Regions from separate parts of the Gordonia iterans genome, predicted to be linked through region 2. Evidence: predicted binding sites of a transcription regulator. Region 2 holds the regulator's gene; the other holds the start of a gene.
What was found. Region 2 encodes LexA, which represses DNA repair genes until DNA is damaged. Its sites were predicted from a motif close to CGAACANNTGTTCG; they were not measured.

Region 1 (15,943 bases), 670 kb from region 2:
GCCGCAGAAGCGGCTATCAACTCGCCGTTGCTGGAGGCGTCGATGGAGGGCGCGCGGGGCGTGCTGCTCTCGATCGCCGGCGGCAGCGATCTGGGTCTGTTCGAGATCAACAACGCGGCCACCCAGGTCCAGGAGGCGGCCCACGAGGACGCCAACATCATCTTCGGCACGGTGATCGACGACAACCTGGGCGACGAGGTGCGGGTCACCGTGATCGCGGCCGGGTTCGACGGCGGTGCGCCGCGCAAGCGCGTCGAGAATCCCGCAGCGGCCAAGGCCGCGGGCACCGTGGAATCGGCGAAGGCCGGTCAGGTCTCGTCGGCGCCGGCCGACGATCCGCTGTTCGGCCGCGCCGCCCCGGCCGGCGACCCGTTCGCCGGCTCCGCCGCGCCGCGCCGCAACTCGGTGCGGCTCGACGACGACGAGGTCGACGTCCCCGACTTCATGAAGTGATGGCGCCCGCGTGCCGGGTCCGGCGCGTGGTGACCACCCGCGCCGGTGGGGTGTCGCGTGCGCCCTACGACTCCTTCAATCTCGGTGATCACGTCGGCGACGATCCGGCGGCCGTCGCGGCCAACCGGGAGCGGCTGGCCCGCGACCTCGGCCTCGATCCGTCGCACGTGGTCTGGATGGAACAGATCCACAGCCGCAACGTCACGGTGGTCGACGGACCCGTCGACGGAGCCGTACCGGCCACCGACGCCCTGGTGACTACGACACCGGGGCTCGCCCTCGCCGCGCTCAGCGCAGACTGCGTTCCGCTGCTGATGAGCGACGACGAAGCGGGAGTGATCGCCGCAGTGCACGCCGGACGCGTCGGCGCCCGCATCGGCATCGTTCCCGAGGTGCTTCGCGTGATGGTCGGGCTGGGCGCCCGGACGGACCGCATCGGCGTGTTGCTCGGTCCGGCGGCGTCGGGCGAGCGATACGAGGTTCCGGACGAGATGCAACGCGACGTCGAGAAGCATCTCCCGGGCAGCGCCTGCCGGACGGCGAAGGGCACTGCGGGCCTGGACTTGCGCGCCGGCATCGCGCGGCAGCTGACCGACGCGGGAGTCGGCGGCGTCGTCGTGGACCCGCGCTGCACCATCGGTGATCCCGACCTGTTCAGTCACCGACGAGGTGCTCCGACGGGGCGGTTGGCCTCGGTGATCTGGATGGACGTGGCGGAGCAGGGGTGAGGCTGCCGGTGGATACGGACCACGGAGCGCCGGCGCGCGGCGAGGATCTGCGGCGCGCGGAACTGGGCGCGGCACTCGAAGCGGTGCGGGCCCGCGTCGCCCGTGCCGAGGCGACGGCCGGGCGCGCACCGGGCAGTGCGCGCCTGATGGTGGTCACCAAGTTCTTTCCCGCCGGGGATCTGGCACGGCTGATCGACCTGGGAGCCACTGAGTTCGGCGAGTCCCGGGAGCCCGAGGCGGGGCGGAAGGTCGCCGCGGTGCGCTCGGAGCTGCCCGGCGTGGCGTTCGACGTCGACATGATCGGGTCGCTGCAGCGGAAGAAGGCCAAGACGGTGGCGCGCTGGGCGCGTCGTGTCCAGTCGGTGGACTCGCCGGATCTCGTCGATGCGCTGGCCCGGGCGACGGCGGCGGCGTTGGAGGCCGGTGCCCGGGTGCAGCCTCTGGGGATGCTGCTGCAGATGAGTCTCGACGGCGATCCGACGCGCGGGGGAGCGGTCGAATCGGACCTTCCCGCGCTGGCCGATGCGGTCACCGGGCACGACGGCCTGCTGACCCTGGACGGGCTCATGGTGATCGCGCCGTTGCACGGGGAGGCCGAGGCGCACCTGGCGCACGCCGCGCAGATCGCCGAACGCTTCCGGGCGCGTCATCCCGCGGCGACGGAGCTCTCGGCGGGCATGTCCGCGGACGTGGAGTCGGCGATCGCACACGGATCCACATGTGTGCGTGTCGGAACCGCGATCATGGGCCCGCGACCGTTAGCCTCTCAGTAATCACATTGGTCACAACAGAACCATCAAGATCATTTCTCACGAGGAAGGCAAGTCGATGACGACGATGCAGAAGTTCAAGGCATATTTCGGCATGGTGCCTCCCTCCGAGTATGAGGACGACTATCTCGCCGACCCGATGTCCGACTCCATGAACGGCTCGATGGGCGGCCGCTACGAGCCATCCGGTGAACCGCCGCGCCGCGGTGCGCAGGCCGGCCGGCACGACGAGCAGATGAGCGCTCGCGAGCGGCTGTACCTGGAGCGTTACCGGGGCGCCGCAACCCACGCCGACGGCTACTACGACGACGAGCCCTACGAGGCCGATTACGCCGAGGTGGAGTACGGGCATCGCGGCGACGAGCGGGTCTTCAGTGAGCGGGTTATGCACGTCGAGGCCGAGCGTGGTCCGGTCGCCGCTCGCGGACGACTCGAACCCCTCTCGCACAGTGCCAACGTGACCGCTCGCGGGGCGGCGATGGTGGTGCGGGGCGCCAACGCGCTGGCACCCGAGCCCCGGGCTGACGTCGCCGCCGAGACCGCCGGACGGATCACCACCCTGCGGCCGGCCGACTACTCCGAGGCGCGCACCATCGGTGAGCGCTTCCGTAGTGGCAGCCCGGTGATCATGGACCTGGTGGACATGAGCAACGACGACGCCAAGCGTCTCGTGGACTTCGCCGCCGGCCTGGCGTTCGGGCTGCGCGGGCAGTTGGAGAAGGTCGCCACCAAGGTGTTCCTGCTCTCGCCCGCCGGCATGGACGTGAGTCCGGAAGAACGCCGCCGCATCGCCGAGACCGGGTTCCACAACCAGAGCTGAAAGGAACGCCACGACGGCCGCCGGGCGCGCCCGGCGGCCGTCGTGGCACTGTAGACACGTGGGTACCTTTCTCTGGATTCTCTATCTGATCCTGGTCCTGTACTGGCTGCTGCTGCTTGCCCGGTTGGTGATCGAGGTGGTGCAGTCGCTGGCGCGCCACTGGCGGCCCAACGGCGCCGTGGTGATCCTGCTGGAGGTGGTCTACACACTGACCGATCCGCCCTTGAAGGCGCTCCGCCGCGTCCTCAAACCGATCGCGCTGGGAGCCGTGCGCCTGGATCTGTCGCTGTTGGTGGTGTTGCTGGTGGTCACGATCGGAATGCGGATCACCGGCGCGTTCGCAAGCCGCGAGGCGCCGGCCGTGGCCGCCGCTCTGGCGCTGATGTGACGTAGGCGCAGGTCAACAGCTTTCCCATCCCGCGACGGCGAGTGCCGACGGCGGCTGCTCCAGAGCATCGAAAGGCTGAGTTTCGGTTGCGAACAGGACGCGGGCGGGCAACAGAACTTGGTCCTGATGTGACAAGATGACACGCTAGTTACGCAGTGCTACTGGTATTAATAGAACTGCGACCGGCCTGTCGCCGGTCGCCGACCATGAATCAGAGTGTTTCGACGGACACGCTCGAGGACCAAAGGGGAAACCGAAATGCGGCTGACACCAGCTGATGTGCACAACGTCGCGTTCAGCAAACCGCCGATCGGTAAGCGCGGTTACAACGAGGATGAGGTCGATCAGTTCCTCGATTTCGTCGAAGCCGAGCTTGCGCGCCTGATCGAAGAGAACACCGAACTCACCGAGCGGGTCGCCGATCTCGAGACCGAGTTGGCCGCCGCCCGCGCCGGGGCGCCTTCCGGCGGCGACCAGACTCAGGTCTTCGCCGCGGCCGCACCCGCACCCGCACCGGAGCCGGCGCCTGCAGCCCCGCAGGCGCCGCTCGACGAGGAAGCCAGTGTCCGCGCCGCTCGCGTGCTCGCGCTGGCACAGGACACCGCCGACCGCGTCACCGGTACCGCCCGCAGCGAGGCCGAGGCCCTGCTCGCCGATGCGCGCCAGCGCAGCGACGCCATGGTGAACGAGGCGCAGGCCACCGCCGACGCAACCCTCGCGGATTCGCGTCAGCGGGCCGAGGCGCTCCTGGCTGACGCGCAGACTCGCGCCGAGACCCAGGTCCGGCAGGCGCAGGAACGTGCCGACTTCTTGCAGCGCGATGCCGAGCAGAAGCACTCGGAGATCATGTCGACCATCAACCAGCAGCGCACGGTGCTGGAAGGCCGGATCGAGCAGCTCAAGACCTACGAACGCGAGTACCGGACCCGTCTGAAGACCTACCTGGAGTCGCAGCTGGAGGAACTGCAGCAGCGTGGCAGTGCGGCTCCGGTCGATCAGGGTTACAGCGGGGAGAACGGGCACCCCCAGGGCTGATCGGCCCGGGCGTGTTTTTCGTTGAGTGGAAAAGGGGCCGGCAATGCTGACCTTGGCACTTGCTGCGACGCTGATCGGGTTCGGTCTGCTCGTAGTCGCGCTGATCACCGGTAACTTCTGGCTTGCGGTGGCTTGCATCGTCGTCTGCGTGATCGGTCTGTTGGTGCTCCTGGTGGACACCGTCCGGTCGAGCCGCCGCGGTGGAGGGGCCGGGGACGAGCCGTTGTTCACGATTCGGGACCGGGAGCCGGGCGAGCGCGCGGCCCCCCTGCACGACGACGAGCCTTCGGCTCCGTCGGGGCAGCCGGGCACGACGGCGTCGCGCGCCGACTCGACCCGGGCGACGGCCTCGGGCTCGGCGGACAGCAACGGCGACACCGGACATCGCACGGACACCGGGGCCCCGTCGGGCGGGCTCGGTTCGCTCGTCGATCGCGGGACCGCTGTGCCGGGTTCGTCGCCCGAGGACGCGGCCTCCGGCACGCTGCCCGGTGACATCGGCGCGGGCGGCGACGCGGGTGAGGCGGACGTGGTGACCGGCGATGCGAACGACTATGTGAGATCGGTGACCGGATCGTTCCCGATCCCGGTGCAACGTCCGCCGTCCGGTGCCTGGCCAACCTCGTCCAGCCCGATCCCGGGTGCCGGCGAGACCGCCCCCGCCGCGGGACCGGCCGCGCCGCGCTCGGCCGATCGTCCGCACGTGTCGTCCGGCGGACCCGCCACCGGACCCCTGCCCGCCGCATCCCCGTATGTGGGGCGGCGGCGCCGTGCGGCGGACGCCGATGCGCAGGCGACTCCGGACGCGGCCGCTGCCGATGCCGCTGCTGACGGGAACCCCGCTGGCCCGACGCCCGCCGATACGACCCCCGCCGACACGACGGCCGGTGCAAGGCCTGGCGGGCCGTCGACGGACTTCCGTCCGGCCGGTCCGGCGCCGGCTGCGTGGACGCGGCAGCACGAGACGTCGTCGTCGGCCGAGGCGGCCGGTGACGGCCTGGTCGTGCACGACCACACCGGTCCGCTTCCCAAGATGACCTTCAAGAACGAGGAAGAGTAGACTTCTCTCCCGACAGCGTCGATCCGGCTATCACCGGGGAGCTCCTGGAAGAACCGGTCCGACCGCCGCGCGCGGCGGCCTCAGTAGAACCAGGCGGGTACGGCCCGACACAGCCGTGTGAGCGATCCCGGTACTTCGGGATCGGCTCCGTGAGCGGCATCGCCCGTCGGCGATGCAAGCGGGGTGGTACCGCGCGTCCGCCGAGACCGGCATCGCGTCCCCGTGCCCGAGAGGTGAGTCGGCCGACGGCCGGCACCGCAGGCACGAGGAGAGCCCACGCCGATGACCGAGGCCCACGCCCCCGATTCCGCAGTAACCGACGCGGTCGCGTCGCACCCCGGTGAGCCCGGGTCCGGATCCGATTCCGGGGCGACCGGCCGGGTGTACCCGATCGTCGATCTGGCCGACGGCGCCGGACGCGGCGCACCGTCGTTCCCGGCCCTCGAGGAGAAGGTGCTCGCGTACTGGGCCGAGGACGAGACCTTCGCGGCCTCCCTCGCCCAGCGGGCCGACGCCGAAGAGTTCGTCTTCTACGACGGCCCGCCCTTCGCCAACGGTCTGCCGCACTACGGTCATCTGCTCACCGGATACGTCAAGGACATCGTTCCGCGCTACCAGACCATGCGCGGGAAGAAGGTCGACCGTCGCTTCGGCTGGGACACGCACGGGCTGCCCGCTGAACTGGAGGCCGAGCGCCAGCTGGGGATCACCGACAAGTCGGAGATCGAGGTGATGGGCGTCGACAAGTTCAACGAATACTGCCGGGACTCGGTGCTGCGGTACACGGGCGAGTGGCGCAACTACGTCACCCGGCAGGCGCGCTGGGTCGATTTCGACAACGACTACAAGACCCTCGATCTGGACTTCATGGAGTCGGTGATGTGGGCCTTCAAGCGGCTGTACGAGAAGGGCCTGGTGTACCAGGGGTACCGCGTGCTGCCGTACTCCTGGTACGAGCAGACGCCGTTGAGCAACCAGGAGGCCAAGCTCGACGACGCCTATCGGATGCGGCAGGACCCGGCGCTGACCGTCACCATGCCGTTGAGCGTGCCGGACTCGCCGCTGGACGGCGTCAACGCCCTGATCTGGACGACGACCCCGTGGACGCTGCCGTCGAACCTGGCGATCGCCGTCCACCCGGACACCGAGTACTCACACGTGCGCACCGCCGACGGCGCCGAGTACCTGCTCGCCGCGGCACTGGTGGGTGCCTATGTGCGCGAGCTGGGAGAGACCGAGACCGTCGGCACCTACCGTGGCAGCGAACTCGCGGGACTGGAGTACAGCCCGCCGTTCGCCTACTTCCGCGGTCACCCGAACGCGCACCGCATCCTGACCGCCGACTACGTCACCACCGACAGCGGCACCGGGGTGGTGCATCTGGCGCCGGCCTTCGGTGAGGAGGACATGGAAGTCGCGACCGCTCAGGGCATCGAGGTGGTCCAGCCGCTGGATCCGGGCGGCAGGTTCACCGAGATGGTGCCCGACTACGAAGGACAGATGGTCTTCGATGCGAATCCGAACATCATCAGGGACCTCAAGGCGGCCGGGCGCGTGCTGCGGCACGAGACCATCGAGCACTCCTATCCGCACTCGTGGCGGTCCGGCCAGCCGCTGATCTACATGGCAGTGCCGTCCTGGTTCGTGGCGGTCACCAAGATCAAGGACCGCATGCTGGAGTTGAACCAGGAGATCACCTGGTCGCCGTCCCACATCCGGGACGGGCAGTTCGGCAAATGGCTCGAGGGCGCCAAAGACTGGAACATCAGCCGCAACCGGTACTGGGGTGCGCCCATCCCGGTGTGGATCTCCGACGATCCGGCCCATCCGAGGATCGACGTCTACGGAAGCCTCGACGAGCTGGAGGCCGACTTCGGTGTGCGCCCGACTGATCTGCATCGTCCGAACATCGACGAGCTGACCCGCCCGAACCCGGACGATCCATCCGGCCGGTCGACGATGCGCCGGGTCCCGGAGGTGCTGGACTGCTGGTTCGAGTCCGGGTCCATGCCGTACGCGCAGGTGCACTATCCGTTCGAGAACACCGACTGGTTCGACGGCGGGAACGGGGAGGCGGCGCACAATCCGGGCGACTTCATCGTCGAGTACAACGGGCAGACCCGCGGGTGGTTCTACAACCTGCATGTGCTGGCGACGGCGCTGTTCGACCGTCCTGCGTTCAAGACGGTGGCGGCGCACGGCATCGTGCTCGGCGACGACGGCCAGAAGATGAGCAAGTCCAAGCGAAACTACCCCGACGTCAACGAGGTGTTCGACCGCGACGGGTCGGATGCGATGCGCTGGTTCCTGATGGCCAGTCCGATCCTCCGCGGCGGCAATCTGGTGGTCACCGAGCGCGGCATCCGCGAGGGAGTGCGTCAGGCGCTGCTTCCGATGTGGAACGCCTACAGCTTCTTGCAGCTGTACGCCGAGCGTCCGGCGACCTGGCACACCGATTCGGAGAACGTGCTCGATCGGTACATCCTGGCCAAGCTCGCGGTGACCCGGGACGAGATCACCGAGGCGCTCGACGTCTACGACATCGCCGGCGCGTGCGAGAGCTTCCGCTTGTTCTGCGATTCGCTGACCAATTGGTACGTGCGACGGTCCCGCGCGCGCTTCTGGGCGGGCCAGGACGCCGAGCCGGAGGCCTTCGACACGTTGTTCACGGTGCTCGAAGTGGCCGGCCGACTGGCGGCGCCGCTGCTTCCGCTGGCCACCGAGGCGATGTGGCGCGGACTGACCGGGGAGCGGTCGGTGCACCTGACCGACTGGCCCGCCGCGGACGAACTGCCCGCGGATCCGGATCTGGTCGCGGCGATGGACGCGGTGCAGTCGGTCTGTTCGGTGGCGTCGAGTGTGCGCAAGGCGAACAAGCTGCGGGTGCGGCTGCCGCTGCGGAAACTGACCGTGGCCTCGCCCGCCGCCGATGCGCTCACGCCGTTCACCGGGCTGATCGCTGACGAGATGAACGTCAAGGGCGTCGAGCTCAGCACCGACGTCGACGCGTACGGCCGAGTGGAGGTGGCGGTGAACGCCCGGGCGGCCGGCCCGCGGATCGGCAAGGACGTCCAGCGGGCGATCAAGGCGGTCAAGGCCGGCGCCTGGGAGCTGGGCGTCGACGCCGCGACCGGCGAGCCGGTGGTGATCGTCGACGGCATCGAACTGCGCGGCGACGAGTTCACCCGGAAGCTGGTCGCGGTGGAGCCGGACTCGACGGGCGAGCTGCCCAGCGGCGGGGGCCTGGTGGTGCTGGACACGACCGTCACCCCCGAGCTCGAGGCCGAGGGCTGGGCCAAGGACCGGATCCGCGAACTGCAGGACGCGCGCCGCAACCTCGGGCTCGACATCTCCGATCGGATCGTCGTGCGCCTCGTGGTGCCTGCCGAGAACACCGGCATCGCGCAGACCCATGCCGGACTGATCGCCCAGGAGATCCTGGCCACCGATTTCAGTGTCGCGACCGGTCCGGCGGGCGCCGTCGAACTGGGCGACGGCGTGACGGTCGACATCGCGAAGGCCTGAGTGACCGCGCCGCAGCATCACCGGAGCGAGAGCTCATGGACCGGCCGGGCGGCACCCGGCGCGGCGACGCGTTGGGGCCTGGTGGCGTGCGGGGCGCTGGTGGTGCTGATCGCCGTCTACTGGGCGGCGGTGCGGACCTACACGGGGCAGCGGGTGGAGAACGCGGCCCTGCGCGGGTCGTACCAGGTGAACGCGGACGAGCTGAGCACCGCCGACACGGCTCTGGCCTCTCTCACGGTCACCAGCCTGGCGGTGGCGGTCGCGGTGCTGGCGGTGATCGGCTGGGTGCGCGGCGGGATGAGGCTGGCCGCGGTCGCGGTGGGAGTGGTCGGCGGCGCAGCCCTGCTCACCGAGGGGCTCAAGAACTACGTGCTGACCCGTCCGCATCTGGTCGATTCACCGCAGCAGTGGCTGCACAACAGCTTTCCGAGCGGGCACACCACCGTCGCGACGGCCGTCGCGTGCGCGACGCTGATCGTCGTGCCGTGGCGGTGGCGGACCGTGGCGATGCTGGTCGTCACAGCCTGGACGGTCGGCGTCGGCGCCTACACGGTGATCGCCCGGTGGCATCGGCTCTCGGACACCCTGGGCGCCGACGCCGTCGCGTTGCTGGCCGCCTCTCTCGGTGCGCTGTACCTGGCGCGGCGGGGACTGGTGCGCGAGGTCGCCGCCGACCGGAGCGCGCCCGTCCGCACGCTCCTGGTGGTGCTCGCGGTGCTCTACGTGCTCGGTGTCGGGGTGCTCGGCGTCTACGTCGGTCTCGCCGGGATCGTCGGTCGCCGACTACAACATCTACCTCGCCGCGCAGTCTCTCGCCTCGGTCGGGTCCGTGCTCACGATCCTGGTGGCATGGGCGTCGTGGCACCGTCTCGAATCGGCGGGGAGTCCGGCCCGCGGCTGACCGGGCGCCGCGGTGCACACACCGCGCCCGGACGCGAGCCGGAGCTTCTTTTGTCGGTGGTGGATGAAACCCTGCACGTATGACTGTGAACGACTCGCATGCGAGCGACGGAGCCGAGCCGTCGGGTCGCCTCCCCGACTACGTGATGCACGGCTGCCGGCGGTGCTGGCTTTCACCGTCGCGGTGACGGCCGCGTCGTGGTTGTTTTCCGTTCTGACGGGTGCGGCGACTGCGGCGCTATTCGTCTTGGTGGTGTTGCAGTTCGTCGACACCCGGCATCGTCGGTCGGGCCTGTGCTTGCGGTGCTTCGCGACCGCGCCGCTCGACGGCTCCGGGGAAGCGGAACGTCGTCGCGGGCTGCTGAGGGTGTTCCACAGCGTCGCCACTCCTTTCGGCCTTGCGTTGTTCTTAGCCGGCATGATGACACCGACGCTCCTGCGCGTGGTTCTCGACGGTGCTGACAGGTGGCGGATTCCTAGCCAGGTGCTGGTCTTCAGCGTAATGGGTCTCACTTGGGTGCACCGTCGCTACCGACCCTGGTGCCCCTACTGCCGGAATTGGGACAATGACGGAGACCGGGAACCGTCGCCGCCGCCGACGAATGAGCACCGACTCGACGCCTGACCTGGTGCGCTCGGAGCTCCTGATCCGTCCGGAGCTTCGCCGTCGCCCCGAGTGGGGCGCCGGCGAAGGATTCCGTGCGAACGGCGGTGTGTACGGCTCAGGCGTCGCGGCGCTGGACCGCGTAGACGCCGAGGGCCAGCATCACCACCACCTGGCTGGCGAGCACGCCGAGTCCGGTCCACGGACCGAGAACGTCCGGGTTGAACGGCACCACGCTGGTGATCGCCTGGGTGGAGTTGCCGGGCAGCACCTTGGCCACCCACGTGCCCCAGTCGCCGGGCAGCGCCCACGCGAGGCTCGCGAGTACCGCGACGATGCCGAGCACGATCGAGATCGCCGCGGCCGTGTGCCGCACCAGCAGGCCGACGGCGAAGGTCAGCAGTCCGAGCAGTGCGAGCACCACACCGTTGCCGATGAGCGCGCGGAGGAGGCCCTCGGAGCCCCAGGGGACGCCGCTGCCAGCCTCGGTGAGGAACCAGTTGCCTGCGAAGTACCCGCCGAATGCCGTGACGAGACCGCCGATCAGCAGGACTCCGGTGAGCACGGCGGCTTTGGCGGCGATGACCCGCCCGCGCCGAGGTGTGGCGGCGAAGGTCGCCCGGATCATGCCGGTCCCGTATTCGGACGTGATCACCAGGGCGCCGAGCACGATCGCCGGGATCTGCGCGACCATGGTTCCCCACGTCACGAAGGAGCCCGGCACCTCGTCGGCCTCGCCGCTGGCCAGCCAGTCCGCGCTGGCCCAGCAGACCGCCGTCGTGAGGCCGACGCCCAGCAGGATCATCACGATGAGCGACCAGCGCGTCCCGCGGACGGTCCAGAACTTGATCCATTCGGCACGCAGGGTGTCAGCGAACCGGGCGGTGGGGGCGACGGTCGGCGCGGTGCGCTCGATCGCCGCGGCGGACAGGGTCGCGGTCATGCTGCTGCTCCTTCGGTGGCTGCGGCACCGGCGGCCGCGGTGGCGTGGTAGTCGACGCTGTCAGCGGTGAGCGACATGAAGGCGTCTTCCAGTGAGGACTGGATCAGGGTGAGTTCGTGCAGGATCAGGCCCGCGGAACCGACGAGCTCACCGACCCGGGCGGCGTCGGCGTCGTGCACGCGCAGTTCTCCGCCGTCGTCGTGCACCGTGAGCCCGGCCTCGCTGAGCACCCTCCGGACGTCCCGGTCCTGCGGGGTGCGGACCCGGACGTAGGACGCGGCGTGCCGGTCGATGAACTCGGCCATCGTGCAGTCGGCGAGGATCGAACCGCGCCCGATCACCAGAAGATGGTCGGCGGTCAGCGCCATCTCCGACATGAGGTGACTGGAGATCATCACCGTGCGGCCCTCGCCTGCCAGATCGCGCGCGAGTCCACGGATCCACCGGATGCCCTCGGGATCGAGCCCGTTCACGGGTTCGTCGAGCACGACTACCGCCGGGTCGCCGAGAAGGGCGGAGGCGATCCCGAGACGCTGGCGCATACCGAGTGAGAATCGCCCGACGCGCTGGCCCGCGACGTCGTCGAGTCCGACCTGCCCCAAGACCGCGTTCACCCGGGAGGAAGGCAGCCCGTTGCTTGCGGCGAGCCAGCGCAGATGATCGCGCGCCGAGCGGCCGGGGTGGACGGCATGGGCTTCCAGGAGCGCTCCGACCTCCCTGAGCGGCGCCGGTGAGCCGAGGTAGCGGCGGCCGTCGATCACCGCTGAACCGGACGTCGGCCGGTCCAGACCGAGGATCATCCGCATGGTGGTCGACTTCCCCGCGCCGTTGGGGCCGAGGAAACCCGTCACGACGCCGGACCGGACGGTGAAGTCGACATGGTCGACGGCCGTGAAGTCGCCGAAGGTCTTGGTGAGTTCTCGTGCTTCGATCATGGTTCTCACGCTCTCCCGGATGCGCTGCGCACACATCCGGGAAGGCCCCCGAATCGCGGCTGAACAAACCCTGAGATGCACCCTGAGTCGCCGGTGTCCGCAGACGACGAGGCGAGCGCGCGGCCGGGCGGGGGATGACCACACCGGGCCGACCCGCGCGACGCAGGGGGAGACGTCGCGCGAGCCGAGCCCGCCCGGCCTGTCGTTCGGGCGAGATCCGATGCGGCCATCCGCCGGTGTCGCAGGAGTATGGAGTTCTCAAACAACACACCGCGTCGGAAAGCGCTCCGGCACGGAACGGAAGGTGTTCTCCGGTGCGGCCACCGGGATCTCCTCCGTGGAATCAAAGATATAACTCACCTCTGACAAGAACAAACATTCGAATCCCCTTCGGCGTCTGAGTCTCCGCTACCGACAGAAGTCTGACGTGCAACCCATGCCGCGAAGGCGAGGTCCGAGTCTTGATCATCACCAATGTCGTACCCCTGTCGTAGAGTGACGTCAGAAGGTAGAGAAGAGCCGGAGGTTCCGGTTCTACCAGCGGGAACAGCACTTCGGGGGAGGTGAGCGTCATGAGCGTCAACGGTGTTTCGTGCAACGACGACGCTGCGGCCGCGGGTGCGCGCGATGGCTCGGGTTCTGCTCCGGCCGGTGCCGATCCGGCTGGCACCGGTTCTGCCGGTTTCGATTCTGCTGGTTTCGATCCCGACGCAGCCGTCGCCTGTTTCTCGCCGACACAGTTGTTGGCGGTCCAGACCGCCGCCGAAAAGCGCCTCACCACGGAGGCGACGGCGTTGTTGGCTGCCGAGTCCGAGAACGGTCTGTTGGGGCTGCTGGATGCGCGTGAGCAGTGCCGCCGCCGCGCCGAGGTGTTCGATGCCGCCCTGTACGTGGAGGTCTCCGATCGGGGCGTGTACCGCACCGCCGGACACATCTCGGTCCATCAGCTGTACGCCTACGGGGTGCGACTGGGCGCCGGGGAGGCCCGCCGCCGCCGGATCACCGCCGAAGGCATCGCCGCCATGGGCACGTTGACCGGTGAACGCCTCGAACCGCACCTGACCGCCACCGCGACGGCGGTGGCTGATGGGGAGGCCGGCGCCGCCCACGCGGCCGCGGTCGCGGAGATCATGGACAAGCTGCCGTCGGCGGTCACCCACGATGACGGGGTGAAGGCCGAGGCCATGCTCGCTGATGCGGCGCGGCGGCTGGATCCTGCCGCGGTGACGGTGGTGGGTAACCGGATCCTGGCGTGGCTCGACCCCGACGGCACCCTGGCCGACGACCACGACCGGGCCCGGCGGCGTACGTTCAATCTGCAGCCGCAGAATCGGCAGTTGATGAGCAAAGTGCGGGCCCTGCTGACTCCGGTGTTGCGGGCGAAGCTGGAGGTGGTCTTGCATCAGTGGGCTGCGGCGGGGATGAACAATCCCGGCGACCCGGACTCCCTGCGCGGGGCCGCCGACCAGCCCGGCCTCGACCCCGCCCTGCTCGCCGCCGCGGCCGAGCGGGACACCCGCACTTTGGGGCAGCGTCAGCACGACGCCCTCGAAGCCCTGTGCGACTGGGCGTCGGCGCTGGCCGGGCAACCCGCCCCCACCCGGATCCCCTCGCAGACCGTGGTCACCGTCACCGATGAAGATCTGGCGCGGCAGGCCGGGATCGCCTGGACCGCGACCGGCACCCGCATCCCGGTCACGGATCTGGTGCAGTTCGCCGCCGACCCCATCCCGTATCTGGCGGTGTTCTCCAAGGCCACCGGCAGGCGTAGTCCTGAGCATGCGTGGCGGAGCTTGCGACGACACGCGGTCGAAGGGTGCTGTACCTGGGGCGGGCGAGCCGGTTCGCGACGGCGGCGCAAAGGTTGGCGTTGTTCGCCCGCGACCGGGGCTGCACCGCGCCGGGCTGCACCGTCCCGTTCATCCGCACATCCAAGCCCACCACATGCCCGACTTGACCGACAACGGGCAGACCGACCCTTCGACTCCGCTCAGGACAGGTATCGACCGCTTGGGTGGGGCGTGTGGCCGGCACAACCGGATGAACGGTAAGACGCCTGGGCATTGGGAGTCGACGGTCCTCGCCTTCGGTCCCGACGCCGGACGCGTCGGCTGGAGGCCCGCCGGGCGTGGCGCGCGGTGGCAGAGCAACATTCTGTTCCACCCCGAACGCCTGGCACCCGACTCCGGCCACGGCCACCGGGCCACAGCAGCCGGGCCGGACGACCTCGCACCACCCGGCGACCTCGGAACACCCGAAAACCTCGGGCCATATGGCGACACCGGGCCACCCGAGGATCTCGGGCCACCCGAAGAGAAGGACCCGGACTTGGACCTCGACGACGATCGATCGAATCCGACGATCATCGTCCACCACCGGCCGTCCCCGATCCGGGCGATCACCCCGATCGCCCCGATCGACCCACTCTCGGGAGCCGAACAGATCCTCGCCCGGCTCCTGGCATAGGCGGCCTGACCGCACCACCGCGGCCAGGCCGCCGGTGCTGCCAGCGAATCGCCACCCGCCGACGTCGTCCGCCACCGCCGCCGGATCAGCAGTCCGCCGTCAGGCCGGGAATGATCGCACCGGTGCCGACAGAATCGCGCCCGCAGCCGGTGGCCAGCGCGTTCGCGACCGCGCCGACGACATGCGCTGGAACACCCCCCCGGCGCCACCGGTATCCTCACCCTCCGCGCCGAACACGCCGGCAATCGCCTCGACGACGACTGAAAAGACCCGCACATCCTGACAACGACCACCCTGATCAGTACTTGAGTCGCCACCACCTGCAGGAATCTGACGCACACCCGGCCGCGGTGCTCGCACTGTCCGAGGGCCCTCGTACTCTGTCCGCGTGGAGTATCAGGCGATCGACGCATTGCGAGAGCACCACGCAGGCTGGCGTCTCCTGCGTGCAGGCAACGCTGCGCTGATCCTGTCGTTCCTCGGCGAGTACTTCGTGGACGGGAATCGGGGTGCGTGTGCGGCGAGCGAACTGGCCGGGCAGCTCGACGACCACCTCTACTGGCTGAACCAGGAGTTGTCCCCGAGCGGGCAGACGCCGAGGTTTCCGCGCAGTCCGCGCGAGTATCTCGAGGACTGGGCATCGGCCGAGTCGGGTTACCTGCGGCGGTTCTATCCGCCGGGCGACGACGAGGTGTACTACGAGGTCACACCCGCTTTCGAGAAGGCTTACGCCTGGATCGAGTCGCTGCGGTCGCGGGAATTCGTCGGGACCGAATCCAGGTTGCACACCGCGGTGGAGCTGCTGCGACAGATCGTGCACGGCACCGACGCCGACCCCGAGCGGCGCCTGGCCGAGCTCCGCCGCCGGCGTGCGGCGATCGACGAAGAGATCGCCGAGGTGGTCGCCGGCGAACTGACGATGCTCGCGCCGACGGGTGTCCGGGACCGGTTTCAGCAGTTCACCGCGACGGCGCGCGAACTGCTGTCCGACTTCCGCGAGGTCGAGGAGAATTTTCGGCGCCTGGACCGGGCCGCACGGGAACGGATCGCCACGTGGGACGGCGCCAAGGGTGAGCTGCTCGCCGATCTCGTCGGCGGACGCTCGGAGATCGCCGATTCCGATCAGGGCGCCAGCTTCGCCGCGTTCTACGAGTTTCTGCTCTCGTCGTCGCGGCAGCAGGAGCTGGCGGACCTGCTCGAGCAGGCGACGGCGCTCGACGCGGTGCAAGTGGATCCCCGAATCAAGGGTGTCCACCACGATTGGTCGGAGGCCGCCGAACGTGCACAGCGCACGGTGCGCCAGATCTCCGAACAGC
Region 2 (15,943 bases):
TGGATCGGCACGGCGAACACGCTGATCGCTGACGGCACGCCGGCTGCGGCCGCTACTGTCGCCGCCATCGACAAGATCGCCGAGATGTTCACCAAGCTCGGCGGGTTGATGGCCGAGCGAGTCACCGACCTGAAAGACATCCGCGACCGCGTCGTCGCCGAGATTCTCGGCCTCCCCGAACCGGGGATCCCGAACCCCGACGAGCCGTCGATCCTGTGTGCCGACGACTTGGCGCCGGCCGACACCGCCGGACTGGATCCCGCTCGCGTGATCGCACTGGCCACCCGGCTCGGCGGACCGTCCAGTCATACGGCGATCATCGCGCGTCAACTCGGTATCCCGTGTGTCGTGGCGATCGCCGAACTCGACCGGATTCCGACCGGGGGCACGGCTTTCGTCGACGGTGAGCGTGGCGTCGTCGGTCTCGACCCGGACGTCGAGGAGGTCGCCGCAGCGGTGGCGAAGGCGCGAGAGGCGGCCGCGGCCGCCTCGGCGTGGAAGGGGCCGGGGCAGACGTCCGACGGTCACCGCGTGCTGATCCTCGCCAACGTCGCCGACGGACCCTCCGCCCGGGCCGCCGCCGAACCGGGGGTCTTGGAGGGTGTGGGCCTGTTCCGAACCGAGCTCGCGTTTCTCGATCGCGGGGACGAGCCGAGCGTCGACGAACAGACTGCTCTCTACCGAGCGGTGATCGACGCGTTCGACGGTGACAAAGTGGTGATCCGGACGCTCGACGCCGGGTCGGACAAGCCGCTTAAGTTCGTGAACCATCCGGATGAGGCCAATCCGGCGATGGGGGTGCGCGGCAACCGCATCGCCACGCCGCACCCGGAGATCCGCATCCATCAGCTCGACGCGATCGCCGCGGCCGCAGCGGCTGCGACGGCTGCACCCTGGGTGATGGCGCCGATGATCGCCACCGTCGCCGAAGCCCGCGAGTTCGCAGCACTGGTCCGCGAGCGAGGGCTGGTCCCGGGAGTCATGGTGGAGGTCCCCTCGGCGGCGGTGCAGGCCGATCAGATCCTGGCCGAGGTCGACTTCGTGTCGGTCGGCACCAACGATCTGACGCAGTACACGATGGCCGCAGACAGGATGTCGCCGGAGCTGGCCGCGCTCACCGATCCCTGGCAGCCGGCTGTGCTGGCCCTCATCGAGCGCGTCGGAGCAGCGGGGACAGCGCAAGACAAGCCAGTGGGCGTCTGCGGTGAAGCGGCGGCCGATCCGCTGCTGGCGTGCGTTCTGGTCGGCCTGGGGGTCACATCGCTCTCTTCGGCTCCGGCGGCGGCGCCCGCCGTCGGACTCAAGCTCGGATCGGTGACGCTCGATCAGTGTCGGGCCGCGGCGAGGGCGGCGGTCGCCGCCGACAGCGCCGCGGGGGCGCGCGACGCCGCTCGCGCCGTCCTCGGTTGACGGTTCCGAACTCGCTCAGACGCGGCGCAGTACGCTCACGACCTTGCCGAGGACCGCGGCGTCGTCGCCGGGGATGGGCTCGAAGTGTTCGTTGTGCGGCATCAGCCAGACGTGACCGTCGACCCGCTTGAAGGTCTTGACCGTGGCCTCGCCGTCGATCATGGCGGCGACGATGTCGCCGTTCTCGGCGACGTTCTGCTGGCGGACCACCACCCAGTCGCCGTCGCAGATGGCTGCGTCGATCATCGACTCGCCGACCACTCGCAGCAGGAAGAGCGAGCCCTCGCCGACCAGTTCCCGGGGCAGCGGGAAGACGTCTTCGACCGCCTCTTCGGCCAGGATCGGACCGCCGGCGGCGATCCGGCCGAGCACGGGGACATAGGCGGCCGAGGGGCGATCGGGCTCGGCCGTGGCATCGGCGCCCGGAGGCGGGGTGCGCTGATCGTCGCGCACGTTCACCGCACGGGGCCGGTGCGGGTCACGCTTGAGCAGCCCCCGCCGCTCGAGGGTGCGCAGCTGGTGCGCCACGGACGAGGTTGAGGTGAGGCCGACGGCCTCACCGATCTCCCGAATGCTCGGCGGGTAGCCGCGTTCCCGCACGGACGAACGGATGTACTCGAGGACTTCGCGCTGCCGCTGGGTCAGCGAGGCCTCCAGGGTCGCGGTCGACAGGTGTGGGTCGACCTTCGACAGGCTCTTGGGTCCGTCGGTCATCGCCGGTCCTTTCCTCGTGCTTGATTCTCGTACGGTCGGTTCACAATTTAGTCGAGTAGGTCACAGAACTCAAACATTTGTTCGACGTGTCGCGACTTTTGTCGGACCCGTGGTGTTAACTGTCGAACAAGAGTTCTTCGAACACACGAACGATGGGAGTTTCGATGACCGAGTCGCTGAAGACCCGCGCGGACCGCACCGGCCAGGAGCGCGCAGCGCACTGCGACGCGAGCCCGATGACCTGCGATGTTCCGGTGGTGCTGAGCCGTTCCACCGAGTCCTGGGGCACTGAATCCGCGGGCTGCCTGACCACCGGTCGCAGTCCCCAGACGCACCGGCGCGCCGTGCGGCTGAGCGCGAACACTCCGATTCGGACGAGCGGTACAGGACACCCGGGCGGTGCCCACGACGTTTCCGGCAGCCGTTCGAACACCGGCCGTTCGACCACCGGGAGTCCGAAGAGCGGTCGTTCGAACAGCCGCCGCTCGGAGCGGTCGCGCCGCGCGCGTCACCGCGGCCTCGTCGAGCACAGCGCGGTCGCCCCGGCGATCGCGCGTCGCCGGCGCTGGGCCGCCGGCTTGCTTCTGGGGGTCGGCTGTGCGGTCGTCGTGGCAGTGCTCGGCGTGGTCGGCGAGGACTACTCGGACGCGGCGACCGGTGCACCCGCTGCGACCGAGGTGGTGCACGTGCGCAGCGGCGAGTCGCTGGCGGCACTTGCTGCGCGCATCGCCCCCGAGGAGCCGACCGCAGCGGTGATCGCCACCGTGCGCGAGCTGAACGATCTTCAGACCGCCGGGCTGCGCCCCGGGCAGGCTCTGCTGGTGCCTGCCTACCGCTAAGGGTGAGACGGTGAGCGGCCGAGTACTGCGGTGGACGGGCAGGTACCCTGAGTGCATGCGATGCCCGTTCTGCAAGAACGACGACACCCGAGTGGTTGATTCGCGCGCGTCGGACGACGGTATGGCGATCCGCAGGCGACGGTCCTGCAGCGAATGCGGGCGCCGTTTCACGACCGTCGAGTCGGCGGTACTCGCCGTGGTCAAACGCAACGGGGTCACCGAACCCTTCTCTCGTGAGAAGGTGATGAAGGGCGTGCGCCGGGCGTGCCAGGGTCGGCATGTCGACGAAGACAAGCTCGCCAAGCTCGCTGAGGCCGTCGAGGACACCGTGCGCTCCTCGGGTTCGGCGGAGGTCCCGAGCAACGAGGTGGGCCTGGCCATCCTGGGGCCGTTGCGTGAACTCGACGAGGTCGCGTATCTGCGTTTCGCATCGGTGTACCGGTCGTTCGAGTCGGCCGAAGACTTCCAGCGCGAGATCGACGAGCTGCGCAAGGACCGTGACCCCGTCGCCTGAATCGTGGAGAGCGTCAGGTGAACGCGTCGAGCGCCTTCACCACGCGTTTCTCGGAGATCGGTCCAGCGGTGCCGAGCTGCTGAGCGAACAAGCTGACTCGTAGTTCCTCGATCATCCAGTGCGCCATCTCGTTGAGGGCATCGTGACGGACCTCCGGCAGCTGGGCGAGCCGCTGATTCCAATGGGCGATGACGCGATCGACGGTGTCGAGTCCCGCATTGTCGCGGGCCGCCGATCCCGGTAGGGCCGCCAACCGCGCGCGTGCAGCAGCGAGATAGCGGGCCAATCGCCGTAGATGGACGAGTGGCGTGTCGGCGACGAAGCCGTCGAACACCAGGTGGGCCAGTTGATCGGCGACATCGTCGGCGGCGGCGGACCCGCTGTGCCGGTCGATCTCGTGGCGGAGACCCGCCGTCTCGGCGAGCGCCGACACGGCGTGCTGAAAATACTCCGGAGCCGCGGCGCGGATCTGCGGGGAGAGTCGCTCGGCCAGGGCGGAGAACTCGGTCGGGCGCCGAAGTGCGGCGAGGTCCTTCTCGCCCGCGAGCGCGTCGGCGATCGCCCGCCGGGTGCAATCGGCGAAGAGTCTCTGCGGATCGGCGTACGGGCTCTGGCTCAGCGCCAGGCGGTCGGCGGGCGGCAGTCCGCTCGCGACCTTCTTGGTCAGTGGCGGGATGGCGGTCTCCAGCAGGGCCTGCACACCCGAGCGGATGCCGGCATCGCGTGCCGAGGGCGAGGTGACCTCGACGACCCGGACCCCGGCTCCGGCGCGCTGAAGCGTGGGGTAGGTGACCACGGGCTGTCCTGCGACGACCGCGTCGTGCTGATCCGCGAGAGTGCCGATGCCGTCCCCGGTCCAGCGGGTGTGCACCGGCGCCTGGCTCGGCGGACGACGCTCGTCCGAGCCGAGGCGGCGCAGCTCTTCCAGGCTGTCGCTGCGCGCGACGATGTGACCGTCGGGGTCGCTGACCGCGAAATGCACGCGCAGGTGCGGCGGCAGCGAATCTGTGCGGAAGTCTCGGGGCGACAGGCTGATTCCGGTGATGACGCCGAGTTCCCGGGCCAGCGCGGGCAGCAGCGGTTCCGAACGCGGCGAGATCCGTGAGAGTGCCAGATCGGCGTACTGCTGCGCGGGCGACATCGACTTGCGCAGTCCTTTGGGAAGCGACTTGACCAGGGCGGTGGCCAGCTCGCTCCGCAGTCCCGGTACGAGCCAGTCGAAGCCGCCCGCATGCACGTGGTCGAGCAGTGGGCGGGGGACGACCACCGTGACCCCGTCGTCCGGGGCTCCGGGAGAGAAGTGATAGCGGAGCTCGAGGCGGGTCTGGCCTTGCTGCCAGGCCGGCGGGAAGTCGGCTGCGGCCGGTGTCCGGGTGTCGGGGCTCTGCGCCGCGTCGAGGTGCAGAAGCGTCGGATTCCTGCGACCCTCCTTCTTCCACCAGGAGTCGAAGTGGCGGGTCGACACCACGTTCTGCGGGATCCGGGCGTCGTAGAACTCGTACACGTCGTCGTCGCTGAGCCGCAGGGTCCGCCGGGTCCGGTGCTCCAGTTCCTCGGCCTCGGCCAGCAGCGCACGATTGTGCTTCCAGAAGTCGTGCCGGGTGCGCCAGCGTCCTTCGACCAGTGCGGACTGGATGAAGATGGCCCGCGACTCGACGGGATCGACCTTGCCGTAGTTGACACGGCGTGCGGCGACCAACGGCACCCCGTACAGACTGACCTTCTCGTTCGCCATCACCGCTCCGCGGCGCGACGACCACGCGGGCTCGCTGTACGTGCGCGTGACCAGGTGCGGGGCGATCTGCTCGACCCACTCGGGGTCGACGGCTGCGACGTTGTGCGCGAAAAGTCGCGACGTCTCGATCAGTTCGGCCGCCATCACGAAGGCAGGCGGCTTGGCGGCGAGCTGCGATCCGGGAAAGATCGAGAACTTGGTGCCCCGGGTGCCGAGGTACTCGCGGGTCTCGCCCTGCTTGGCGCCGATGTTGGTGAGGAGGCCGGTGAGCAGGCTGCGGTGGATCGCAGCGGAGTCCGGCTCGGTCTCGGGGACCTCCCACCCGAGGTCGCGTACCGTGCGACGCAACTGCCGGTGGAGGTCGAACCATTCCCGGATACGCACGTAATGGAGGAATCCGCGCTCGCACTGACGCCGGAACTGGTTGCCGGAGAGGGCCTCTCGCTGCTCTTGCAGGTGCTCCCAGAGTTTCAGCCGGCTGAGGAACTCCGAACCCGGAACCGCGTACTCGCGGTGCGCCGCGTCGGCGGCCTCGCGCCGGTCGGAGGGGAACTCGCGGACATCGGGGAGGGACAAGGCAGCGGCGATCACAAGCACGTGATCGAGACAGCCGTCGGTGTGTCCGGCGACGAGCATGCGCGCCAGCCGCGGATCGATGGGCAGCTTCGCCAGATCGCGGCCGACGCCGGTGAGGCGCGCGTCGGCCGAGTCGAGGTCGGTCACCGCCCCGAGTTCGGCGAGCAGCGACATGCCGTCGGAGATCGCCCGGCGCTCGGGCGGCTGGACGAACGGGAACTCGGCGACGTCGCCGAGACGGAGGGACAGCATCGAGAGGATCACTGCGGCGAGATTGGTCCGCAGGATCTCCGGGTCGGTGTACTCAGGGCGGGCGTCGAAATCGTCCTCGGAGTACAGCCGGATGCAGATACCCGGCGCGACGCGACCGCAGCGACCGGCACGTTGGCGGGCGCTGGCCTGTGAGACCTTCTCGATCGGCAGCCGGGTGACCTTGGTGCGCGTGGAGTAGCGCGAGATGCGTGCGGTGCCGGTGTCGACCACATACCGGATGCCGGGCACCGTCAGCGAGGTCTCGGCGACGTTGGTCGACAACACGATCCGCCGGCCGTTCGACGGTGTGAAGATCTTCTGCTGTTCGGCGGCCGACAGTCGGGCGAACAGCGGGACGATCTCGGCCTCGCTGCGCCGCTTGAGCGCGTCGGCGGTGTCTCGGATGTCGCGCTCGGTGGGGAGGAAGACCAGGATGTCGCCGCGGTCGTGGTGCCAGAGCTCGGTGACCGCCGCATCGATCGCCGCGATCTGATCGAGATCGGCGCGGTCGGGGTCGTCGGACTCCAGCGGCCGATAGCGGATCTCGACCGGGTAGGTGCGCCCGGAAACCTCCAGAATCGGCACATCCTCGTCCGGGCCGGCGAAATGCCGGGCGAAGCGATCCGGTTCGATCGTCGCCGAGGTGATGATCACCTTCAGGTCGGGTCGGTCGGGCAGCAGCCGCTTGAGATAGCCGAGCAGGAAGTCGATGTTGAGGCTGCGTTCGTGCGCCTCGTCGATGATGATCGTGTCGTAGCGGCGGAGCTTCGGGTCGGACGTGATCTCGCGCAGCAGGATGCCGTCGGTCATCACCTTGATCGCGGTGCTGTCGCCGGTCTTGTCCGAGAACCGGACGCTGTAGCCGACGAGCCCGCCGAGTTCGGTCTGCGTCTCGTCTGCGATGCGGCGCGCGACGGAGGTGGCGGCTATCCGGCGCGGCTGCGTATGGGCGATCGATTCGCGGCCGAGAGCGAGGCAGATCTTCGGCAACTGGGTCGTCTTGCCCGAGCCCGTCTCGCCGGCGACCACCACCACCTGGTGCTGCTCGACAGCCTGCGCGATCTGGTCCCGGCAGGCGCTGACCGGAAGCTCCGGAGGGAAGGTGAGGAGGAGTGCGGGCATGATCCTGTCATCCTATCGGCGTACCGAACATGATCCCGGCCACACCAGGGTGCCGCCGACATGTCATATTGGGAGCCATGGGATCTCTCTGGCACGGGTTCGCCGACATGGGCGCGGTGACCGACAACGGACCGTTCGTCATCACCAGGGGCGAGGGCGTCCGGATCTACGACGACGTCGGCCACGAGTATCTGGATGCGACCGCGGGCCTCTGGTTCACCAACGTCGGCCACGGCCGCCGGGAGATCGCCGAGGCGGTGGCAGGACAGCTCTCCTCGATCGCGCACTTCTCCAACTTCGGCGACTACTCCAACGACACCCTCGAGGCGCTCGCCGAGCGCGTGGCGGCGATGGCGCCTGCGGCCGGCGCCAAGGTCATGTTCACCTCGGGCGGCAGCGATGCCGTCGACACCGCGGTCAAGCTCGCCCGGCGGTACTGGACCGAGCAGGGGCTGCCGGGCAAGCGCATCATCGTCTCCCGGACCAAGGCCTACCACGGCATGCATGTCGGCGGCACCGCGCTGGCGGGCATCCCGCTCAATCGCGAGGGCTACGGCCCGGACTTCGTGCCCGACACCGAACGGATCGACTGGGACGACGCCAAGGCGCTCCTGGGCCTGATCGAGCGCGTGGGCGCCGAGAACATCGCGGCCTTCATCGCTGAGCCGATCATCGGCGCCGGCGGGATCTATCTGCCACCGGAGGGGTACCTGCGCGAGGTACGCGACATCTGCCGGGACCACGACGTGCTCTTCATCGCCGACGAGGTGGTGACCGGCTACGGCCGCATCGGGCACCGGCATTGGTTCGCCTCGACCCGTTTCGAACTCGACCCGGACATCATCACCTCTGCGAAGGGGCTGACCAGCGGCTATGTCCCGATGGGCGCGATGATCGCGGCGCCGCACGTGGCCGAGCCGTTCTTCGCAGGCGGCACGTGGTGGCGGCACGGCTACACCTACGGCGGCCACGCGGGCGCCGCAGCGGCGGCGATGGCGAACTTCGACATCATCGAGCGGGAGGGCCTGCTCGACGAGGCCACCCGGCTCGAAGGGGACCTGCAGAGGGCGTTCGCTCCGCTGGCTGATCTCGACGCGGTGGCCGAGGTACGGACGGGCCTGGGCGCGGTCACCGCCGTGCAGCTCGCCGACCCGTCCGATGCGCCCGCGGCGGTGCTGCGCCTGCGCACGCTCGGCGTCGCCGGGCGCGCCGCGGGCCTGGGTGCGCTGCAGGTCTCGCCGTCGTTCGTGATGACGACCGACGAGGTCGACACGCTGGCCGAGCGGTTCGCCGACGCACTGGGCTAGACGGCCTCGAAATCCCGAACCACCCCGGAATCCCGGACCACGTCGAATCACGGTGCCCGGCAATCCGGATTCGGCCTGGCACCCTCAGTTGAGGGTGCCAGGCCGAGTTGACGGTGCCGGGTACCGCTGCTTCGTCCGGGCGCTCAGTTCAGTGCGTGGACGTTGTTCGACAGATCGATGGCGTCGTAGGTGGTCTCGGTGACGGTCGTGTCGAGCTTCTTCGCGGTGATGGCCAGTCCTTCGCCGGTCTGGACGTACACGGTCCGTTCGGACAGGTCGTACCCGGCCCAGTAGCGGGAGTAGTCGCTCCACGAGCTGACGTCGCCCTTGTGCTCGAGTCCCGGCGGGATGATCACCGTGCGGAAGGCGGCGTACAGCTGGGCGATGCCCTGCTCGCGATCGAAAGGCTTGAGGTATGCGGCCAGGTTGAGGGCGCGGACCATACGCGAAGGCGCCGTGTAGTCGCCGGGCAGACCGAACATCCCGTAGCCGGTGCCGCCCTCGATCGGCTGCAGCTCTAAACCGGTAGGCAGCTTCCGCGCGGCCGCGGGATCGACGTTGTTCAGTGTGATGTAGTTGCGCACGTTGATCAGATGCCAGTCGTACTCGGGGCTGTTGGTGTACGCGCCCGCGTAGTCGTACAGCTTGAACGCGCCGTCCTCGACCGGTTCCAGGACGATGCCGTCCCCGGTGGTGTCGACGAAGCAGTAGTGGAGCGGCATCGAGATGTGCTGGCCGAAAGCGTCGTAGGGCTGGTCGAGGAGTGCGAAGTCGGCGTACCGTTCGCGGATCTCGGCCACGCTGCCGAACTGGGACAGGATGAAGCTCACGAACTCCTCGCCCAGCACGCCGGTCTGTTTACGCGCGGCGATGTCGGACGCAGCGCCGCGGGTGCACTCCATCAGCACCTGGGTGTCGCCGGCCAGGCCCTTCTCGTTGATGCCGTCGAGCAGGATGTTGGTGCCTTTGATACCGACGCCCATCGTGGCGTACTTGCTCTTCCACGCGGCCAGCGGACTCGGCATCTCGGCCCCGGCGGGCACGGTCGAGATGACGACGACGTTGTCCAGCGCGGCCGGCAGGCCGGCCGGCGTTCCGAACATCGGGATGTTCAAGTCCATCGTCCGACCCCAGAAGACGTCACCGTTCTCGGCGGTGATCCTGATTCCCGTGCACATGTTTTCCTCCATCGACGACGTGTCGCGTGTTTGACGTGATCCTGTCTTCGATTAGACCCCGGCGGACGGGGACGAGCCGCACCGGAACGCGATCCTGGCACGGAAGGGGCGGTGTCGGTCGCGATCACGACGCGAAGGCCGGTTTCGGTCGGGCGCCCACCTGTCGTGATTGGGGCCGTCGATGCTGAAAAGCGCTGTGCCCCAACCGGGGTCACCGGATGGGGCACAGCGCCTACTGCGTGAGACGTGCCTGTGGGCACGGACCTCAGGACTGCAGCTACGGGGGCCTGTTCGGGTCAGGCGAGAGTTTCGGCGATGGTGATCGCCTGACCGACGCCCTGCACGATCGACGCGGCCTTGAGCGCCTCGAAGACCTGCTCTCGGTCGAGCCCGGCCTCACGCACGACGTTCTCGTGCGCGCCGACGCAGTGCTCACAGCCGTTGATGGCGGAGACGGCGAGCGACCACAGCTCGAAGTTCGCCTTGTCGACGCCGGGGTTGCCGATGATGTTCATCCGCAGTCCGGGACGCAGGTCGTCGTACTTGCCGTCGAGGAAGCCTCGGCCGCGGTAGAAGACGTTGTTCATGCCCATGATCGAGGCGGCGCCCAGTGCGGCGTTGTAGGCCTCCGCCGACAGGTTGTCGGCGGCCTCGTCGGCGATCTCGCGCAGCACGGTTGCGTTGCGGGTCGCGGCGGCGGTGGCCAGCAGCGTGCCCCACAGCTTCTCCTCGTCGAGCACGGTGGTGCGCGAGAGGGAGCCGAGGTTCAGCTTGAGGTCCTTCGCGTAGTCCGGAAGGGCTTCCTTGAGATTGTCGATGCTCATCGTGTGAGATCTCTTCCAATCGGTTCGTGAGGATGTGCAGGGGCTTTCGTCGGACCCAGTCGGCCGGAGAAGGCCGGCCGACTGCGTCCGTCCGGCGGGGATCAGGCCGAGGCGCTCATGAGCTCGCCGGCGTCGATCGTCGGATCGCCCTTCTTCCAGTTGCAGGCGCACAGCTCGTCGCTCTGCAGAGCGTCGAGGACGCGAAGTACTTCGTCGACGTTGCGGCCGACCGAGCCCGCGGTGACCGACACGAACTGGATCTCGTTGTTCGGGTCGACGATGAAGGTGGCGCGATCGGCGACGCCGTCGGCGTTCAGGACGCCGGTGGCCTCGGCGAGCTCACGCTTGAGGTCGCTGAGCATCGGGAAGGGGAGGGTCTTGAGGTCCTCGTGCTGTGCGCGCCACTGGAAGTGGACGAACTCGTTGTCGACCGAGGCGCCGAGCACCTGGGCGTCACGATCGGCGAACTCATCGTTCAGCTTGCCGAAGGCGGCGATCTCCGTCGGGCAGACGAAGGTGAAGTCCTTCGGCCAGAAGAAGATGACGCGCCACTGGCCCTTGTAGTCGTCGCTGGAGACGGTGGTGAAGTAGTCGTCCGGCTGCTGCGCGTCGACCTTGCTCAGGTCGCCGCCGATCACAGCGGTCAGGTTGTAGGCCGGGAACTGGTCTCCGATGGTGAGCAGTGCCATGTCATGACTCCTTCGTCTTGGGTGAATCACTGAGCCGGGTTGTCGGGTGTCTACCCGGCGGTAGTTCCCATTCTGCCTCAGTGGGTCTAAAAACGAAACGTGATGACACGCACTATATTGATAGCCATGGGTGATCAGAGTTATCAACCGGCGATCGGTGGGCTTCGGGCGTTCGTCGCAGTAGCGAAGAAGCTGCATTTCGGTTCTGCCGCAGCAGATCTCGGCGTGAGCCAGCCTTCGCTCTCGCAAGCGCTGGCAGGTCTCGAGGCGGGTCTCGGGATTCAGCTGGTGGAACGCACAACGCGCCGGGTGATGCTGACCGCTGAGGGGCGGCGATTGTTGCCCTCGGCGATGGCCGCCTGCGATGCCATCGACAACTTCCTCGCCGAGGCGGCGGGGGAGGATGATCCGCTGCGCGGGTCGATCCGGCTCGGCCTGATTCCGACCATCGCGCCCTACATCCTGCCGCGGTTGCTGCGCGGGCTTCCGCTGCGTCGACCGGAGCTCGAGCTGCGAGTGGTGGAGGACCAGACCGCGCGGCTGCTGCAGCAGTTGCGCGACGGCACGCTCGACGCCGCCGTGCTCGCACTACCCGCGAACGCCGCCGGCATCGGGGAGATCGAGATGTACGACGAGGACTTCGTCCTGGCGATTCCCGACGGTCATCCGCTGGCGGGCCGCAAGCGGCTGGCGCCGTCGATGCTCGCCGACCTCCCGCTGCTGCTGCTCGACGAGGGGCACTGCCTGCGCGATCAGGCTCTCGACGTCTGCCAGGCCGCCGGGGTCGACCCGGACCTCCGCCAGACACGGGCCGCGTCCCTGACCACTGCGGTCCAGTGCGTGGAGGGCGGGCTGGGCGTGACGCTCATCCCGCGCACCTCTGTGGCGGTGGAGACCGCGTCCGGCGAACTGGCCACCGCCGAGTTCACCAAGCCGCGCCCGGGCCGCCGGATAGGCCTGGTGTACCGGACGTCCTCCGGACGGGGCGCGGCCTACGCCGAACTGGCCGCCGACATCGCCGAACTGGTCGCCGAATCCGGCGACGTGACGCCGGTCCGCGCGGGCCGGTAGCGCCGGTGCGACGAGTCAGGCCTGCGCGGTGAGTGTTTCCCATTCGTCGATCAGACTCGAGTCGACGCCGCGGATCAGGTCGCCGAGGTCGTCGGTGATGTCCTCGATCTGTTCGGTCACCGCGGTCATCGGCAGGCCGCTGCGCAGCGCCCGGTAGCAGTCGGTGAGATAGCGCAAGACGACGCCCTCGCTGCGCTGCAGGCCGAACTCGCTGATCAGCTCGGTGAAGGTCATCGAGCGCTCGAGCATGTAGCGCAGCACGGACTTCGGGGAGGGCGGGGTGTTCGCCAGCCACGGATGACCGCGCTTGTATGTCTCGTAGGCGAAACCGATCTCCTCGGCCAGCGGCTGCGGCCAGGTGATCTCCTCCAGCCGCGCCATCCGCTCCTCGTACTCGATCCCGTCGGCCTTCATCTCGGCCACTGCCGCGTCGCGGGCGACCTTGCGCTGGGCCATCAGCACCTGGCGGGGATCGTCGAGCGTCGACTCCAGGATGGAGACGACGTCGAGTGCGAACGACGACGACTCCGGATCGAGGAGCTCGAAGGCGGCGACGGCGAACGCCGACAGGGGATTGGTGAGCGCGAAGTTCTCCGGCAGGTCGATCGACAGTTCGACGCGTTTGCCGTCCGGCGCGGGCGAGTCCAGCCGGGTGACGATGCCGGTCTCGACCAGGTCGCGGTACAGGGCAATGGTGTGCTTGATGTGCCGCAGTTGACGTTTGCGGGGCTCGTGATTGTCCTCGAGCAGGTGGCGCAGGGCGGCGAAGCAGTCCCCGGGCCGCTCCAGCACTTCCATGAGCATCGCCGTAGTCACCCGGAAATGCGACCGGAGTTGCTCGTCCGGGGCATCGACCAGGGTGAAGAAGGTCTTGTCGCTCCACCCGACGAAACCCTCCGGAGGCTTGCGCCGCACCAGCTTTCGCAACTTCTTGGGATCGTCTCCGGCCTTGGCGACCAGGCGGGCGTTCTCCACGTCGTGCTCGGGGGCCTGCGCGACGACGTAGCCGATCGTGTCGTATCCGGCACGGCCGGCGCGCCCGGCGATCTGGTGGAACTCACGCGCCTTGAGCCGCCGGACGCGGTGACCGTCGTACTTGGTGAGACCGGCGAACAGCACTGTGCGGATGGGCACGTTGATGCCGACGCCGAGCGTGTCCGTTCCGGCGACCACCTTGAGCAGTCCGGCTTGGGCGAGCCGCTCGACCAGCCGCCGGTACCGGGGGAGCATGCCGGCGTGGTGGACGCCGATGCCGGCGCGTAGGAGCTTGGAGAGGGTGTTCCCGAAGCCGGTCCGGAAGTCGAAGTCGCCGATCGCCTCCGCCACCGCCGCTTTCTCCTCCTTGGAACAGATCTTGGCCGACAGCAGCGCCTGTGCTCGTTCGACCGCCTGCGCCTGGGTGAAGTGCACCACGTAGACCGGCGCTTGGCCGGCGGTGACCAGTTCTTCGATGGTCTCGTGGATCGGCGTCATCGCGTAGCGGTACTCCAGCGGCACCGGTCGCTGCGCCCCGGCCACCTCGACGGTGGGCCGACCGGTGCGCCGGGTCAGGTCGTCGAGGAAGAAGGACACGTCGCCGAGGGTGGCGGACATCAGCAGGAACTGGGTGCTCGCCAACTCGATCAGCGGCACCTGCCAGGCCCAGCCGCGGTCGGACTCGCCGTAGTAGTGGAACTCGTCGGCGACCAGGACGCCGACGTCTGAGTCTGGTCCGTCGCGCAGCGCGAGATTCGCCACGATCTCCGCGGTCGCGCAGATGATCGGGGCGTCGGCGTTGACACTCGCATCGCCGGTCAGCAGGCCCACGTTCGCGGCGCCGAACTGCTCGCACAGGTCGAAGAATTTCTCGCTGACCAACGCCTTGATGGGCGCGGTGTAGTAGGCGCGCTGACCGCGGCAGCGGGCGAAGTAGATCGCCCCCGACGCCACCAGGGACTTCCCCGAACCGGTCGGGGTCGCCAAAATCACATTGGTGCCCGACACCATCTCCAGGAGCGCCTCCTCCTGATGCGGGTACAGATCGATGCCGCGCTCGGCCCACCAGGCGAGAAAGTGCTCGAAGGCGGCGTCCTCGTCGCCCACGAGGGCGGCCGAGAGGTCGCTCGCCGGTGACGTGGAGCCGGCGTCAGAGGTCGGTGCGGTGATCGGGTCGGCTGTCTCCGTGTCGGGTTTCAGGGGGTGTCCCGTCGTGGCTCGCCAGGAGTGTCCGGGTCGGCGGGCCCCGCGTCGGCGTCGGATCCCAGGTCGAAGCCGTCGAACTCAGCGGCGTGCTCGGCCAGGAACTTCTCGAACTCGGCGCCGAGTTCGTCCCCGGAGGGCAGATCCTCCTCGGCAGACAGCAGCTCGCGCTCGGCCTTGGCCTGCACGTACGCGTCGTACTGCTGCTCGAGTGCATGGACGACGGCGCCGATCTCAGCGTTGCCGGCGACCTCCTCGTCGACCTGCGCGAGCACCTTGGCGGCGGCGTTCTCCAGGGCGGCGACGGGCAGGTTGAGTCCGGCCACCCGGCCCAGCGCCGACAGCAGTGCCGCCGACGCGCCCGGGTAGTTGTTCTGCGAGAGGTAGTGCGGGACGTGCGCCGACAGACCGACGGTGCGGTACCCGGCTGATCCCAGACGCAACTCCAGCAGCATGGAGGCACTGGAGGGCAGCTTCATCTCGTTGCCCCAGCGCGGCAGGTCGCCGAGGGCCTCGGCGTCGTTGCCGTGGCCGATCACACCGGACGGCCGGGTGTGCGGGACGGCCATCGGGATCGAGTTGAGGCCGACCACCTGGCTCACGCCGAACTGCTCGGCGAGCGCGGTGATCGCCGTGGTGAACTGCTCCCAGCGCAGGTCCGGCTCGGCGCCGTCGAGCAGCAGGAAGGGCACGCCGTCGTTGTCCACGAGCGCATGCATGGTCAGGCGAGGCATGTCGATGCCCTCGAACTGTTCGCCGCTGAACGAGATCACCGGCCGTCGTGAGCGGTAGTCGATCAGTTCGTCGGTGTCGAAGGTGGCGACGAGCTGGCAGTCGAGCGCCTCGCGCAGGTGTGTGGCGGCCATCGTCACGGCGTGACCGGCATCGGCGAAGCCCTCGAGAGCATGCACCAGGACCGGTCCGCCGGCCGGATGGTCGCCCCGGGGGCCGGAGACGGTGGGACCGGGGAACTCGAGCTCGTACAGCGAGCGGTTCTCGTGCGGCTGCTCGTCCATCGGGGGTTCTCCCTTCTCTTCAGGTGACCCGCCGGAGTCGCCGTCGGGTGTGGGTATTCAGTCTCGCAGGATGCGAGGTCTCGATCCACATAACACCGGTGACCGGTGGGTCATTCCCGGGTGTCCGGTGTCGATGGTGGCAGAGTGGCATGTGTGAAGCTGGTTGTGTCTGTTGTCGTCGCGCTCGGTGTGGCGCTGCTCGCGTGTGGCTGCACCACGTCCGGAAACCCGCGTGCGACACCTGATCTCGCCGCCAAAGCACTGCCCACGAGCGAGTTCGGGCCCGGTGCGACGGTGGTGCCGCCGGAACAGGTGCCGAGCATCGTGGCCGACATCACCCTGCGCCCTGTCGACGGCGAGGTGACGCCCGCGCACTGCACGCCGGCCGCCGTCGACACCGACACCGCGGCAGTGGTGTTCGCACCGGGACCCGCCGAAGGCAGCACGATGACCGAGATGGTCGCGCGGACCGAAGAGTCGCTGGACGATCTCGCACGGGCGGCATCCGAGTGCGCGAC

Region 1: a site for LexA is predicted at 12,530-12,543, ahead of C6V83_RS12675 (DUF222 domain-containing protein). Genes of this name have one in related genera too.

Annotation. Positions count from the first base shown of each region.
Region 1 is NZ_CP027433.1:2,763,773-2,779,715, reverse strand. It holds gene ftsZ (cell division protein FtsZ) at 1-453, shown strand, start outside; gene pgeF (peptidoglycan editing factor PgeF) at 453-1,181, shown strand; gene C6V83_RS12725 (YggS family pyridoxal phosphate enzyme) at 1,190-1,954, shown strand; gene C6V83_RS12720 (cell division protein SepF) at 2,010-2,771, shown strand; gene C6V83_RS12715 (YggT family protein) at 2,830-3,159, shown strand; gene wag31 (DivIVA-like cell division protein Wag31) at 3,418-4,194, shown strand; gene C6V83_RS12705 (hypothetical protein) at 4,238-5,254, shown strand; gene ileS (isoleucine--tRNA ligase) at 5,537-8,779, shown strand; gene C6V83_RS12695 (phosphatase PAP2 family protein) at 8,780-9,763, shown strand; gene C6V83_RS12690 (hypothetical protein) at 9,843-10,304, shown strand; gene C6V83_RS12685 (ABC-2 transporter permease) at 10,402-11,226, opposite strand; gene C6V83_RS12680 (ABC transporter ATP-binding protein) at 11,223-12,161, opposite strand; gene C6V83_RS12675 (DUF222 domain-containing protein) at 12,734-14,212, shown strand; gene C6V83_RS18370 (hypothetical protein) at 14,202-14,627, shown strand; gene C6V83_RS12670 (DUF3375 domain-containing protein) at 15,016-15,943, shown strand, end outside.
Region 2 is NZ_CP027433.1:2,093,857-2,109,799, forward strand. It holds gene C6V83_RS09605 (putative PEP-binding protein) at 1-1,410, shown strand, start outside; gene lexA (transcriptional repressor LexA) at 1,426-2,124, opposite strand; gene C6V83_RS18720 (LysM peptidoglycan-binding domain-containing protein) at 2,289-2,963, shown strand; gene nrdR (transcriptional regulator NrdR) at 3,019-3,477, shown strand; gene hrpA (ATP-dependent RNA helicase HrpA) at 3,491-7,162, opposite strand; gene C6V83_RS09630 (aminotransferase family protein) at 7,240-8,469, shown strand; gene C6V83_RS09635 (linear amide C-N hydrolase) at 8,613-9,647, opposite strand; gene C6V83_RS09640 (alkyl hydroperoxide reductase) at 9,944-10,471, opposite strand; gene C6V83_RS09645 (peroxiredoxin) at 10,573-11,160, opposite strand; gene C6V83_RS09650 (hydrogen peroxide-inducible genes activator) at 11,287-12,231, shown strand; gene C6V83_RS09655 (DEAD/DEAH box helicase) at 12,247-14,217, opposite strand; gene C6V83_RS09660 (proteasome assembly chaperone family protein) at 14,403-15,425, opposite strand; gene C6V83_RS09665 (hypothetical protein) at 15,579-15,943, shown strand, end outside.